2 regions of the Streptomyces sp. NPDC052016 genome follow, and region 1 is predicted to be linked to the other one. Evidence: riboswitches for the same ligand, from Rfam matches in the RefSeq annotation. Region 1 holds a riboswitch; the other holds the start of a gene.
What was found. Region 1 has a riboswitch for cobalamin ahead of ACIHAR_RS29780 (energy-coupling factor ABC transporter permease). Riboswitches for the same ligand answer to the same signal wherever they lie in the genome.
Positions count from the first base shown of each region.

Region 1 (6,873 bases):
AAACTTACACGAGAGGTTGGTGTGTTGACCATGAGGAACGGCCTGGCGACCGTGGAGCGTGCTCTGCGGACGGCGGCGGCCCACGAGTTGCCCGACGCGGTCCGCGGTGTCCTGGTCGAGCGGTACGCGGCGGACTCCGTCGAGCTGTACCTGGCCGACTACGGGCTCACGGTGCTGCAACCGGTGTCCGTGCCGCCGGACGCCGGGCAGCCGGTGCCGGTGCACGACAGCCCGGCCGGCCGGGCCTTCGGCGCGCAGGAGCCGTTCGTGGAACCGGTCGGGGGCGGACGGGTGCGCGCGCACCTGCCCGTCACCGTGCGCGGCGACCGGCTCGGTGTGCTGACGATGACGCTGCCGGGTCACGGGGACGGCGTCCTGGCCGAGTTGGCGGAGATCGCGCAGGTGCTCGGGCACGAACTGATCGTGGCCGAGCGGGACACCGACCTGTATCTGCGGGCGAGACGCAGAGACCGGCTCACCCTGGCCGCGGAGATGCAGTGGGACCTGCTGCCGGGCCGTTCCTGCACCGGCCCGGAGTTCGACCTGGGCGCCCAGCTGGAGCCCGCCTACGCGGTCTTCGGCGACAACTACGACTGGTCCGTGACGGCCGACCGCCTGATGCTGTACGTCACCGACGGCATGGGCGAGGGCATGGAGGCCGCCCTGCTGACCAGCCTGACCGTCAACGCCCTGCGCAACGCACGGCGGGCCGGCATCCCCCTGGCCGACCAGGCCGCGCTGGCGGACCAGGCCGTCCACGCCCACTACCGGGGCCGCTGCCACCTGTCGGTCCTCATGATCGACGTCGAACTCGCCACGGGACGCGCCCAGGTGGTCGACGCCGGCTCCCCGAGGATGCTGCGGCTGCGGAACGGGACCGTGGAACGCGTCCGCTTCGACGCCCAGCTGCCGCTGGGCATGTTCGAGGAAACCGACTACGTGGCGCAGGAGTTTCGGATCGAGCCCGGTGACCGGCTCGTCCTCGTCAGCGACGGCGTCCACGCGCTCGCCTCCCCCGACGCGGAGGCGTCCGCGGACGCCTCTCTGGCGAGGGCGATCCTGTCCACCCGTCTGCTGCCCGCGGCCGAGGTGCCGCACGCCGTCCTGCGGGAGTCGGCCCGCCGCGGCGGCCGGCGGGTCCCGGACGACGACGCCCTGGTGGTCTGCCTGGACTGGCGCGGCCGCTGATCCTCGGGACCTGCGTCCGGGCCGGTACGGCCGCCGGTCCGCGTACGCCCCCCACGGCACCTGCGCCGTTCCGCGCGCCACGGCGGTTCGGGCCGCGGCGCGCGCGGCCTCCGCGGCCAGGTGACCCGCCCTGTCGCATCAGCGCCCGCACGGCGTCGCCGTCGACCGTCTCGCCGCGCACGGTCAAGTGGCCCGCCAGGACGTCGATGTCGACCTTCAGCAAGCGCGTGCCGCGTCGGCGCGAGGTGTCCGTGCGCCGGGGTGTGAGCCGTCGCCCGCCGTCCGCGCGCCCCCGTTGCCGCTTGTCACCGCCCCTGTCGGCGCACTACTGTCACCACGCCTTGGTGAACGGGAAATCCGGTGTGATGCCGGTGCGGCCCTCGCCACTGTGATCGGGAAGTCCGGCTCCGGCCCTCACGGGCAGCCACTGGGTCCTCGGACCCGGGAAGGCGGAGCAAGGGCGGTGGTACCCGTCAGCCAGGAGACCGGCCAAGGCGTGTCAACCATCCACGAGGTGCTGGAGAGGGTCTGCTGAGCCATGCACATAGCCGAGGGTTTCCTTCCTCCGGCGCACGCGGTCGCCTGGGGCGTCGCGTCGGCGCCGTTCGTCGTCCACGGAGTCCGCGCACTCACCCGCGAGGTCCGTGAACACCCCGAGAGCACGCTGCTCCTCGGCGCCTCCGGCGCCTTCACATTCGTCCTGTCCGCGCTGAAGCTTCCCTCGGTGACGGGAAGTTGCTCCCACCCCACCGGCACCGGTCTGGGCGCCGTCCTCTTCCGGCCGCCGATCATGGCGGTCCTGGGCACCATCACCCTGCTGTTCCAGGCACTGTTGCTCGCGCACGGCGGCCTGACCACGCTCGGCGCCAACGTCTTCTCGATGGCCATCGTCGGACCGTGGGCCGGTTACGGGATCTACCGGCTGCTGCGGCGGTACGACGTGCCGCTGATGGTCGCGGTGTTCTTCGGCGCGTTCGTCGCCGACCTGTCCACGTACTGCGTCACCAGCGTGCAGCTGGCGCTGGCGTTCCCGGACCCGGGCAGCGGGTTCCTGGGCGCGCTCGGCAAGTTCGGCTCCATCTTCGCCGTCACGCAGATCCCGCTCGCGGTGAGCGAGGGCCTCCTCACGGTGTTCGTGATGCGGCTGCTCGTACAGTCCAGCAAGGGCGAACTGACCCGGCTCGGCGTGCTCGTGGCCGGGAAGCGGGCGCAGGCCGGGACGGAGGCGATGGCCCGATGAGCCGGAACACGAAGATCAACGCCCTGCTCCTGCTCGTGGTGGTCGCGCTGGCCGTGCTACCGCTGGCCCTGGGCCTGGGCGACCACAAGGAGGAGCCGTTCACCGGCGCCGACGCCGAGGCGGAGACGGCGATCACCGAGATCGATCCCGACTACGAGCCGTGGTTCTCGCCGCTGTACGAGCCGCCGTCCGGGGAGATCGAGTCGGCGCTGTTCGCCGTGCAGGCGGCCCTCGGCGCGGGCGTCCTCGCCTACTACTTCGGCCTGCGCCGGGGGCGCCGCCAGGGCGAACTGCGGGTGCGTTCCGGGGCCGGGGCCCAGGACACCGCGGACACCGCGGACACCGTGGGCCCCGAGGGCGCGGAGAACACGGAGAGCGCGGCCGGTACGGAACGTGCGGCCGACGCCGAGAAGTCCGCGCCGGGACGGGTCTGAGCGTCCGTGCTGCCGATCGACGCGGCGGCGCACAGCAGCCGCTGGCGCCGCCGTCATCCCGTGGACAAGGCCGTGCTCGGCCTCGGTCTCACCGTGCTCGCGATCTCGCTGCCGCCCTGGCCGGGCGCGGCCCTGGTCCTGGTGACGGCGCTCGCCGTGCTGCTGGGACCGGCGGGTGTGCCGGCCCGCCGGCTGTGGCGGGCCTACCGGGTGCCCCTGGGCTTCTGCGCCACCGGCGCGATCACCCTGCTCGTCCAGGTGGGCGGGCCCGGCGGGTTCGTGAGCTGGGCCGACGGCGGCGCCGTGCGCGCCGGGGAGCTGATGCTGCGCACCTCGGCCGCCTCCCTCGGCGTCCTGTTGTTCGCGTTCACCACGCCCATGTCGGACCTGCTGCCCCGGCTGGTGCGGGCGGGCGTACCCGCGCCGGTCGTCGACGTCGCCCTGGTGACGTACCGCATGAGCTTCCTGCTGCTGGACTCCGTGCGCCGGATCCGGGAGGCGCAGGCGGCCCGGCTGGGGCACACCTCGCGGGCCGCCGAGTGGCGTTCGTTGGCCGGTCTCGGGGCCACCGCGTTCGTGCGGGCCTTCGGCCGGGCGGCGCGGCTCCAGGCCGGACTGGCCGGGCGCGGCTACGACGGCACGCTGCGCGTCCTGGTCCCCGAGGCCCGCGTCTCCGTCCCCTTCACGGTCGCGGCCTGCGGGCTCCTCGCGACGCTGACCGGCCTGACCCTCGTACTGGAAGGACCCCTGTCATGAGCGAGCTGGTCGCCCTGCGGGGCGCCTCCTTCGCCTACGAGGAGGGCCCCACCGTCCTGGACGGCCTCGACTTCGGGATCCGCGAGGGCCGCGCGCTCGCCCTGCTCGGCCGCAACGGAAGCGGCAAGACGACCCTGATGCGGCTGCTGAGCGGCGGACTGCGGCCGCGCACCGGCACGTTGACGCTCGAGGGGCGGCCGGTGACGTACGACCGCAAGGGGCTGACCCGGCTGCGGACGACCGTGCAGCTGGTGGTGCAGGACCCGGACGACCAGCTGTTCGCCGCGTCCGTCGCGCAGGACGTGTCGTTCGGGCCGCTGAACCTCGGCCTGTCCGACGCCGAGGTGCGGGACCGGGTGGAGGAGGCGCTCGCCGCCCTGGACATCACCGCCCTCTCCGACCGGCCCACCCATCTGCTCTCCTACGGGCAGCGCAAGCGGACCGCGATCGCGGGCGCCGTCGCGATGCGGCCGCGCGTGCTGATCCTCGACGAGCCGACCGCCGGACTCGACCCCGACGGGCAGGAACGCCTCCTCGCCACCCTCGAGGCCCTGCGCGTGTCCGGTACGACGGTCGTGATGGCCACCCACGACGTCGACCTCGCCCTGCGCTGGGCCGACGACGCCGCGCTGCTCACCCCGTCCGGCGCCCACACCGGCCCCGCGGCGGCGGCCCTGGCCCGCACGGACCTCCTCCTGCAGGCGGGACTCCGGCTGCCCTGGGGCATCGCCGCGGCCCGGCTGCTCCGCGCCCAGGGGCTGTTGACCGAGTCCGAGGCCGGCCCGCGCAGCCCGGAGGAGCTGGCCGCGCTGGCGGCGGCGCCCGCCGTGCCCCCGGTACCGGCCGACGGCTGAGCCCCCGGCGCGTCGCGGGCGTGTCGGCGTGGCGCCCGGTGGAACCCGGAGTCACGGAAGGAACCTCCGCCGACGCCCGGGAGGCCCGCGTGTCCCCTACCCCCGACGCCACGTACCGCCGCATCCACCAGGAGGTCACCGACCGGGCCGACGCCCTGTGGAAGGTCGCGTCGGCGCTGCACGGCGATCCCGAGTACGCCTTCGCCGAGCGGCGGGCGGCCGCCCTCCTGACGGGTGAGCTGCGCCGGGGCGGGTTCGAGGTCCACCAGGACGTGGCGGGCATGCCGACCGCCTTCACCGCGCGCTCCGGCGAGGGCCGGCCCGTGGTGGCGCTGCTGCTGGAGTACGACGCGCTGCCCGGCCTGGGGCACGCCTGCGGGCACAACCTGATCGCCGCCGCCGGCCTCGGAGCCGCGCTCGCCGCCCGCGCCGCGCTGGAGCCGGGTGCCGGATCGGTGCTGGCGGTGGGCAGCCCGGCCGAGGAGAACGGCGGCGGCAAGGTCCTGGAGGTGGAGGCGGGCGTCTTCGACGAGGTGGACGCTGCGCTCATGTTCCATCCGGGGGTGTACGACTGGGCCCGGGCACCGCTGACGGCCTCGGAGCAGTACCGCGTCGGTTTCCACGGCCGGGCGGCCCATCCGACGGGCAGTCCCACGGAGGGCATCGACGCGCTCGCGGCCCTCGTCGAGCTGTTCAACGTGCTGTCCGCGCTCGGCCGGCGCCTCCCCGAGGCCTCCCACGTGCAGGGCGTCATCACGCACGGGGGCAAGGCCACCAACATCGTCCCCGAGTACGCGGAGGGCCTGTTCGGTCTGCGCGCGGCCACCACCGGCGCCCTGGACGACCTGGCCGGACAGCTGCGCTCCGCGGCAGCGGGGGTGGCGCAGGCCACCGGCACCCGGTGCGCCGTCGACCGTACCGGGGTCCGCTACGAGCACTTCCGCGACAGCGAGGTGCTCTCCGGGCGCTTCGCCGCGCACCTGGGCCGTGCCGGGATCGCGCTCACCCCGCCCGCGCCCGGCGTGTACCTGGGCTCCTCGGACATCGGCAACGTCAGCGGCCGGGTGCCGGCCATCCACCCGTTCGTCGCGATCATGCGTGAGGACGGCTCCGACCACACGCCCGAGTTCGCCACCGCGGCGGCCTCCGAGCGGGCCCGGCAGGTCCTGTCGGCCGCCGCGGAGGCCCTGGCGTGCACCGCGGTGGACGTCCTGTACGACGCGGAACTGCGGGCCGAGGCCTGGAGCGGGCACCGGGGCACGGTCGGCTCCCCGCGCTGACCGCTGCCGGACCGGTGTGCGGTCTTCGACCGGCTGGAGAAGTCGGGTCTCCGGCAGGTCTCCGGCAGGTCTCCGAGACGGACGCCCGGGACGGCACGAGCGGCGACCGGTGGCGCCGTGCGCGACAACCGGCCTGCTCCGACTCCGGTGAGCCGCCCTGCCCCGCAGGCAGACGGAGAGCACCTCCGCCGAGACGGCGGCGAGCAGGTCGGGCTGCCGGTTCGGCAGTGCGGTTCCCGAAGTCCGCGGTGCTGGGTATGGCCCAAGCCGTCGGTCAGGTACCGGCTCACCCGGCGGCCGGAGGCGAGGGGCGTCACCAGACCTGACGGCCCTGGCACCGCACCCTCTCCACAGGGCGGAGCCTCCCCCCGCGGAGACCACGACTCCGGCCCGCCGCCGCCCTGTTCGGCTGTCACTCTTCGCCCGTACACTCACAAATCACAGGGGTGCGGACACTGTTGACGGGGGGCCAGCCATGTCCGGCGATGGGTACGGCACGCACGACCACACCTACTCCTTCCCGCCCATGCCGCCGATGCCGCCGGCCCCGCCGCCGGCCCCGGCGGACGGCGCGCGGGCCGTCGCGGTGGCGGTCCTCAATCTCGGCGGCCTCGGCCTGGGGTACGCGCTCGTGCGCCGCTGGGGACTCATGCTGCTGTGCTGGATCGCCACGGCCGCCCTGCTGTTCGCGGTGCTGCCGGCCGACCCGGACGGCGTGCCGGTGTTCGCCCTCGTCCTGTACGGCGTGTTCCTCGCGGCCGTGGCGGCGCACGGCGCGCGCGTGGGCCTGCGCGCCCGTCCGACGTGGCCCAGACAGGCGCCCCTCGCCCTCCTGCTCGGGCTCGTCCTGCTCGCCGTACCGGCCGGGGGCGTCGTGCTGTACGACGACGCGCGTGACGAAGCGGTGCAGCAGATGCTGCTCGACCGGCTGGAGCGCGCCGACCGTCTGGTGGCGAAGGCCGGCACACAATCGTTCAGCCTGGGCAGGGACGGCTACCGCCAGGCGGTGGAGGTCTACGAGAACCTGAGCGCCGACCACCCCGGCTCCCGCGCGGCCGACCGGGTGCCCGGCCGGATGAAGACCTTCTACGCGACGGTCGGCGAGGCGTACGCCCAGGGCG
Region 1 is NZ_JBIUBX010000027.1:13,126-19,998, forward strand. It holds gene ACIHAR_RS29775 (PP2C family protein-serine/threonine phosphatase) at 31-1,188, shown strand; cobalamin riboswitch at 1,514-1,697, shown strand; gene ACIHAR_RS29780 (energy-coupling factor ABC transporter permease) at 1,727-2,428, shown strand; gene ACIHAR_RS29785 (energy-coupling factor ABC transporter substrate-binding protein) at 2,425-2,862, shown strand; gene cbiQ (cobalt ECF transporter T component CbiQ) at 2,869-3,618, shown strand; gene ACIHAR_RS29795 (energy-coupling factor ABC transporter ATP-binding protein) at 3,615-4,472, shown strand; gene ACIHAR_RS29800 (amidohydrolase) at 4,562-5,752, shown strand; gene ACIHAR_RS29805 (hypothetical protein) at 6,228-6,873, shown strand, end outside.

Region 2 (6,873 bases), on a different contig from region 1:
CTGGTCCCCGCGGCGATCATGTCGATCGCGGCCGCGAACCTCTTCACGCGCAACATCTACAAGGACTTCATCAAGCCGGACGCGACGCCCAAGGAGGAGACGCGCGTCTCCAAGCTGGTCTCGCTGCTGGTGAAGGTGGGCGCCCTGGCCTTCGTCCTCACGATGGACAAGACGGTCGCCATCAACTTCCAGCTCCTCGGCGGCATCTGGATCCTGCAGACCTTCCCGGCCCTGGTCGGCGGTCTGTTCACCCGATGGTTCCACCGCTGGGCGCTGCTCGCCGGCTGGGCGGTCGGCATGGTGTACGGCACGGTCGCCGCGTACGGCGTCGCCTCGCCCACCCAGAAGCACTTCGGCGGCTCGTCGAAGGAAATCCCCGGCATCGGCGAGATCGGCTACATCGGCCTCACGGCGTTCGTGCTGAACCTGGTGGTGACGGTGGTCCTCACCTTCGTCCTGAAGGCCGTGAAGGCCCCCGAGGGCGTCGACGAGACCAGCCCGGAGGACTACACGGCGGACGCGGGCGACCCCGGCGTGCAGGTGGAACTGCCCCCGGCCACCGCGGGCTCCTCGCACTAGCCGGTACGGCAACGGGCGGGCCGTCGGAGAAATCCGGCGGCCCGCCGTCGTGCGGGTGGGGCACACTGCGCCGCATGGACATCCGGATCCGGGAAGCGAAGCCCACCGAACACGCCGCGCTCGGCGAGATCACCGCGCGGGCCTACCTCGCGGACGGTCTCCTCGACTTCGGCGAGAGCGACCCGTACCTGCCCGTGCTGAAGGACGTGGCCGGGCGCGCGGCCGTCGCCGAGGTCCTCGTCGCCGTGGAGGGCGACAGACTCCTCGGAGGGGTCACCTTCGTCCCCGCGGGCGGCCCCCTGGCCGACGTCGCCCGCCCGGGCGAGGCCGAGATCCGGGCGCTCGCGGTCGCGCACGAGGCCCGCGGCCGTGGCGCCGGCGAGGCGCTCGTACGGGTCTGCCTCGACCGCGCCCGGGCCACGGAGGGCTGCACCGCCGTCGTGCTGTCGAGCCAGCGGGCCATGCACTCCGCCCACCGCCTCTACGAACGCCTGGGCTTCGTCCGCACACCCGAGCGGGACTGGAATCCCGTGCCGGAGCTGGACGACATCACCCTCCTCACTTATCAGTTGACGCTCTGAAACCACCTCGACACAACATCTGGGGGTGGCGCGACGAGCGAGCACAAGATGTATGCTCATGCTCGCTGTCGCCGCAGGGGAATCCGGTGCGAATCCGGAACTGTCCCGCAACGGTGTACTTGTGCATGTCTGTGCACAGGAGTCAGTCCGAGGACCTGCCGACAGTGCGCCCCGGCCGTCCCGGCCCGGGTGCTTTGCCGTCCGGGCCTCGTGGAGTGGGCCGGTGGACCGCGACGCCGTGCGCGCTCGTGTGCTGCCCCCTGCCCTCCGCCAGGCCCCCGCCGAGCGAGGGAGAGCCCCACGTGACCATCGCGCCAGCCGACCCGGCTTCAGCAGCCCTGGAGACCGACGGTCCCGGCACCGCGCTGCTGCGCACCCTGACCGAGCTGACCGCCGACCTGCCCGACGCCGACCCCGGCCGGGTCGCCGCCGCCGCCCTGCGGGGCCGGTCCGCGCGGGCGGACGAGAGGGAGTTGCGCGAACTGGCCACGGAGGCGGCCGCCGGCCTCATCTCCGAGGACCCCGCCTACTCCCGGCTGGCCGCCCGTCTGCTGACGATCGGCATCCGCGCCGAGGCCGCCTCCCAGGGCGTCACCTCCTTCACGGAGTCCGTCGCGGTGGGGCACCGCGAGGGGCTGATCGCCGACCGGACCGCCGAGTTCGTACGACTGCACGGCCGGCGCCTCGATGCGCTGACGGACCCTCGGGCCGACGACCGCTTCGGCTACTTCGGGCTGCGCACCCTGCACAGCCGCTACCTGCTCCGGCACCCGATCACCCGCAAGGTCGTCGAGACGCCCCAGCACTTCCTGCTGCGGGTCGCCGCCGGTCTCGCCGAGGACGACACACCGCGGTCCGTCGACGAAGTCGCCGCGCTCTACGGGCTCATGAGCCGCCTCGACTACCTCCCCTCCTCCCCCACGCTCTTCAACTCCGGCACCCGGCACCCTCAGATGTCGTCCTGCTACCTCCTCGACTCTCCCAAGGACGAGCTGGACTCCATCTACGACCGCTACCACCAGGTGGCCCGCCTCTCGAAGCACGCCGGCGGCATCGGTCTGTCCTACTCCCGGATCCGCTCCCGCGGCAGCCTCATCCGCGGCACGAACGGGCACTCCAACGGCATCGTCCCGTTCCTGAAGACCCTCGACGCCTCGGTCGCCGCGGTGAACCAGGGCGGCCGGCGCAAGGGCGCGGCCGCGGTCTACCTGGAGACCTGGCACTCCGACATCGAGGAGTTCCTGGAGCTGCGCGACAACACCGGCGAGGACGCCCGCCGCACGCACAACCTCAACCTCGCGCACTGGGTCCCGGACGAGTTCATGCGCCGCGTGAACGCCGACGAGCAGTGGTCCCTCTTCTCCCCCTCCGACGTGCCCGAGCTGGTCGACCTGTGGGGCGAGGAGTTCGACGCGGCCTACCGCCGGGCCGAGGCGGCGGGCCTCGCGAAGAAGACCCTCCCCGCGCGCGAACTGTACGGCCGCATGATGCGCACCCTCGCGCAGACCGGCAACGGCTGGATGACCTTCAAGGACGCCGCCAACCGCACCGCCAACCAGACGGCCGAGCCCGGCCACGTCATCCACTCCTCCAACCTCTGCACGGAGATCCTCGAGGTCACGGACGACGGGGAGACGGCGGTCTGCAACCTCGGTTCGGTCAACCTGGGCGCCTTCGTCGACCCGGCGGCCGGCGACCTCGACTGGGAACGGCTCGACGAGACCGTCCGCACCGCCGTGACCTTCCTCGACCGCGTCGTCGACATCAACTTCTACCCGACCGAACAGGCGGGCCGCTCCAACGCCCGCTGGCGCCCGGTCGGCCTCGGCGCGATGGGCCTCCAGGACGTCTTCTTCAAGCTGCGCCTGCCCTTCGACTCCCCCGAGGCCAAGGCGCTCTCCACCCGGATCGCCGAGCGCGTCATGCTCGCCGCGTACGAGGCCTCCGCCGACCTCGCCGAGCGCAACGGCCCGCTGCCGGCCTGGGACAGGACCCGTACCGCCCGGGGCGTCCTGCACCCCGACCACTACGACGTCGAGTTCACCTGGCCGGAGCGCTGGGCGGCGCTGCGCGAGCGCATCGCGGCCGTCGGCCTGCGCAACTCCCTGCTCCTCGCCATCGCGCCGACCGCCACCATCGCATCGATCGCCGGGGTGTACGAGTGCATCGAGCCGCAGGTGTCCAACCTGTTCAAGCGCGAGACGCTGTCCGGAGAGTTCCTCCAGGTCAACTCCTACCTGGTGCAGGACCTCAAGGAGCTCGGCGTCTGGGACGCGCGCACCCGTGAGGCGCTGCGCGACTCCAACGGCTCGGTGCAGGACTTCGCCTGGATCCCCGCGGACGTACGGGCCCTGTACCGCACGGCGTGGGAAATCCCGCAGCGCGGCCTGATCGACATGGCCGCCGCCCGCACCCCGTACCTCGACCAGGCCCAGTCCCTGAACCTGTTCCTGGAGACGCCGACCATCGGCAAGCTCTCCTCGATGTACGCCTACGCCTGGAAGTCGGGCCTGAAGACGACGTACTACCTGCGCTCGCGCCCCGCGACGCGCATCGCCCGCGCCGCCCAGGCGCAGGCCACCGTCCCCGTCCAGCAGGCGACCTCCGAAGAGGCCGTCGCCTGCTCCCTTGAGAACCCCGAGTCCTGCGAGGCCTGCCAGTGATGTCCCCCCGCCCCCAGAACCTTCTCGACCCCGGCTTCGAGCTGACTCTCCGCCCGATGCGTTACCCGGACTTCTACGAGCGCTACCGGGACGCCATCAAGAACACCTGGACCGTGGAGGAGGTCGACCTCCACTCGGACGTCGCCGACCTCGCCAAGCTCACTCCCGCCGAGCAGCACCTCATCGGCCGCCTGGTCGCCTTCTTCGCGACGGGCGACTCGATCGTGGCGAACAACCTGGTGCTGACGCTGTACAAGCACATCAACTCCCCGGAGGCGCGCCTGTACCTGTCGCGCCAGCTCTTCGAGGAGGCCGTCCACGTCCAGTTCTACCTGACGCTCCTGGACACCTATCTCCCCGACCCGGACGACCGCGCGGCCGCCTTCGCCGCCGTCGAGAACATCCCCTCGATCCGGGAGAAGGCCGAGTTCTGCTTCAGGTGGATGGACTCGGTGGAGAAACTGGACCGCCTGGAGTCCACGGCGGACCGCCGCCGCTTCCTGCTCAACCTCATCTGCTTCGCCGCGTGCATCGAGGGCCTGTTCTTCTACGGCGCCTTCGCCTACGTCTACTGGTTCCGCAGCCGGGGTCTGCTGCACGGTCTCGCCACCGGCACCAACTGGGTGTTCCGCGACGAGACCATGCACATGTCCTTCGCGTTCGACGTCGTCGACACCGTCCGCAAGGAGGAGCCGGACCTCTTCGACGACGCACTGCAGCAGCAGGTCACCGACATGCTGCGGGAGGCCGTCGAGGCCGAGCTGCAGTTCGCGCGCGACCTGTGCGGTGACGGCCTCCCGGGCATGAACACCGACTCGATGCGGCAGTACCTGGAGTGCGTCGCCGATCAGCGCCTCACGCGTCTCGGCTTCGCCCCGGTGTACGGCTCGGAGAACCCCTTCTCCTTCATGGAGCTGCAGGGCGTTCAGGAGCTGACCAACTTCTTCGAGCGGCGTCCGTCGGCGTACCAGGTGGCGGTGGAGGGCACCGTCGACCTGGACGAGGACTTCTGAGTCCCGGTCTTGTCGCGTTCCTGGGCCTCCCTGATCTGACGGTCGATGCGCCGGTCGTGCACGATCCCGATCACTGACGGGAGGACCAGGAGGACGAACATGCCGAGCACGGCGAGCATTGCGATCAGTCCTGCTGTCTGTGCTGTAGTCATGACACCACTGTCGCCCCGGACACTCCTGACGAACAGTGGCAGGACTGCCGTAGACCCTCGATTTACTGCCACCTTCGAGGCACACTGGCAGCATGCTGAAGAACGTCGCCGCCGTCCTCCTCGACGGCGTGCACCCCTTTGAGCTGGGCGTCGTCTGCGAGGTGTTCGGCATCGACCGCAGTGACGACGGACTGCCCGACTACGACTTCGCCGTCGTCTCGGCGGAGGGGCCGACGCTGGACACGCATGTCGGCGGGCTCACCGTCTCCACGCCGTACGGCCTCGAGCGGCTGGACGAGGCCGACCTGATCGCCGTACCGGCCGGGAGCGACTACGTCACCCGCGACTATCCGGCCGAGCTGCTGAAAGCCCTGGTCAGGGCCGTCGACCGGGGCGCGAGGGTGCTCAGCGTGTGCTCCGGCGTCTTCGTGCTCGGCGCGGCCGGACTGCTCGACGGGCGGCGGTGCAGTGTGCACTGGCGGCAGGCGGACGAGCTGGCCCGACGCAACCCGGAGGCGATCATCGAGCCCGACGTGCTCTACGTCGACGAAGGGCCCGTGATCACCAGCGCCGGCACCGCCGCCGGCATCGACGCCTGTCTGCACATCGTGCGGCAGGAGCAGGGGCCCGAAGTCGCCAACAAGATCGCCCGGCGGATGGTCGTACCGCCGCACCGGGACGGCGGGCAGGCCCAGTACATCGAGCGCCCGCTGCCCCGCTCCCACTGCGACACGGTCGGCGAGGTGCTGGCGTGGATGGAGCGGCACCTCGACGAGGAGGTCACCGTCGAGCAGCTCGCCGAGCGTGCGCACATGTCCCCGCGCACCTTCGCCCGCCGCTTCCAGCAGGAGACCGGCACGACCCCCTACCGCTGGATCCTGCGCCAACGGGTGCTGCTGGCGCAGGACCTGCTGGAGGCGACGGACGAGACGGTGGATGCGATCGCCGGTCGAACGGGGTTCGGCACGGCGGCCGCACTGCGCCACCAGTTCGTACGGGCGCTGGGGACGACCCCGAACGCCTACCGGCGTACGTTCCGGGGGCCGCAGGCCGCCTGAACGCACGCCGGAAGCGGAGCTGTCACCGGGGTATCGGCTTCAGTCGCAGCCGCTGGGGACGCAGGGTGATGCCCACCCGGGTCGCGTCGTCGGAGCCCGCGACCTGCTCGAAGCGGAACGTCCGCGCGAGCGTCGCCGTGACCAGTGTGAGCAGGGCCATCGAGAAGTGGTCGCTGGGACACTTGCGGTTGCCCACGCCGAACGGGCGCATGGCGTACTTCGGCACGTCCTTCGAACGATCCGGATGCCATCGGTCCGGGTCGAACTCCAGATGCCGTTCGTAGGAACGCGGATCACGCTGGATCGCGTACGGGCTGTACACGATGTCGGCACCGGCCGGAATGCGATACCCGCCGAGTTCCGTGTCGGTGACCGCCCGCCGCGTCAATATCCATACGGCGGGCCGCAACCGCATCGCTTCGACGACGACGTTGTTGGTGTGCGTCAACTTGCGTACGTCCTCGAATGCGACGGGGTTGCCGCCGGTTACGGACTGGACCTCGGCGCACACTTTGTCCGCCTGCTCCGGATGGTCGGCGAGGACCAGCAGCAGCGACATGATCGTGGACGCTATGGTTTCGCTGCCAGGGGTGAGTATGGCGACGACCTGGTCGTGGATCTCCTGTTCGCCGATGGGGTCGCCATTGTCGTCCTTCGCTTGCAGCAATGCCGTCAGCAAATCGTCCGGCTTTTGACCGGATGCCCGGCGTTCGGCGATGATCTCGTCGACCAGGAGGTGCAAATCGGCCAGGGCGCGGTTGAATTCGAGGTTGGCCGGAAGCGGCAGCTTGTACAGCGGCCCGAGCGGCACCACCATGCGGTGGTAC
Region 2 is NZ_JBIUBX010000034.1:86,802-93,674, forward strand. It holds gene mctP (monocarboxylate uptake permease MctP) at 1-579, shown strand, start outside; gene ACIHAR_RS34585 (GNAT family N-acetyltransferase) at 654-1,160, shown strand; cobalamin riboswitch at 1,206-1,338, shown strand; gene ACIHAR_RS34590 (ribonucleoside-diphosphate reductase subunit alpha) at 1,463-3,823, shown strand; gene ACIHAR_RS34595 (ribonucleotide-diphosphate reductase subunit beta) at 3,823-4,836, shown strand; gene ACIHAR_RS34600 (helix-turn-helix domain-containing protein) at 5,081-6,046, shown strand; gene ACIHAR_RS34605 (cytochrome P450) at 6,069-6,873, opposite strand, start outside.
Region 2: another riboswitch for cobalamin. It lies ahead of ACIHAR_RS34590 (ribonucleoside-diphosphate reductase subunit alpha); the one in region 1 lies ahead of ACIHAR_RS29780 (energy-coupling factor ABC transporter permease).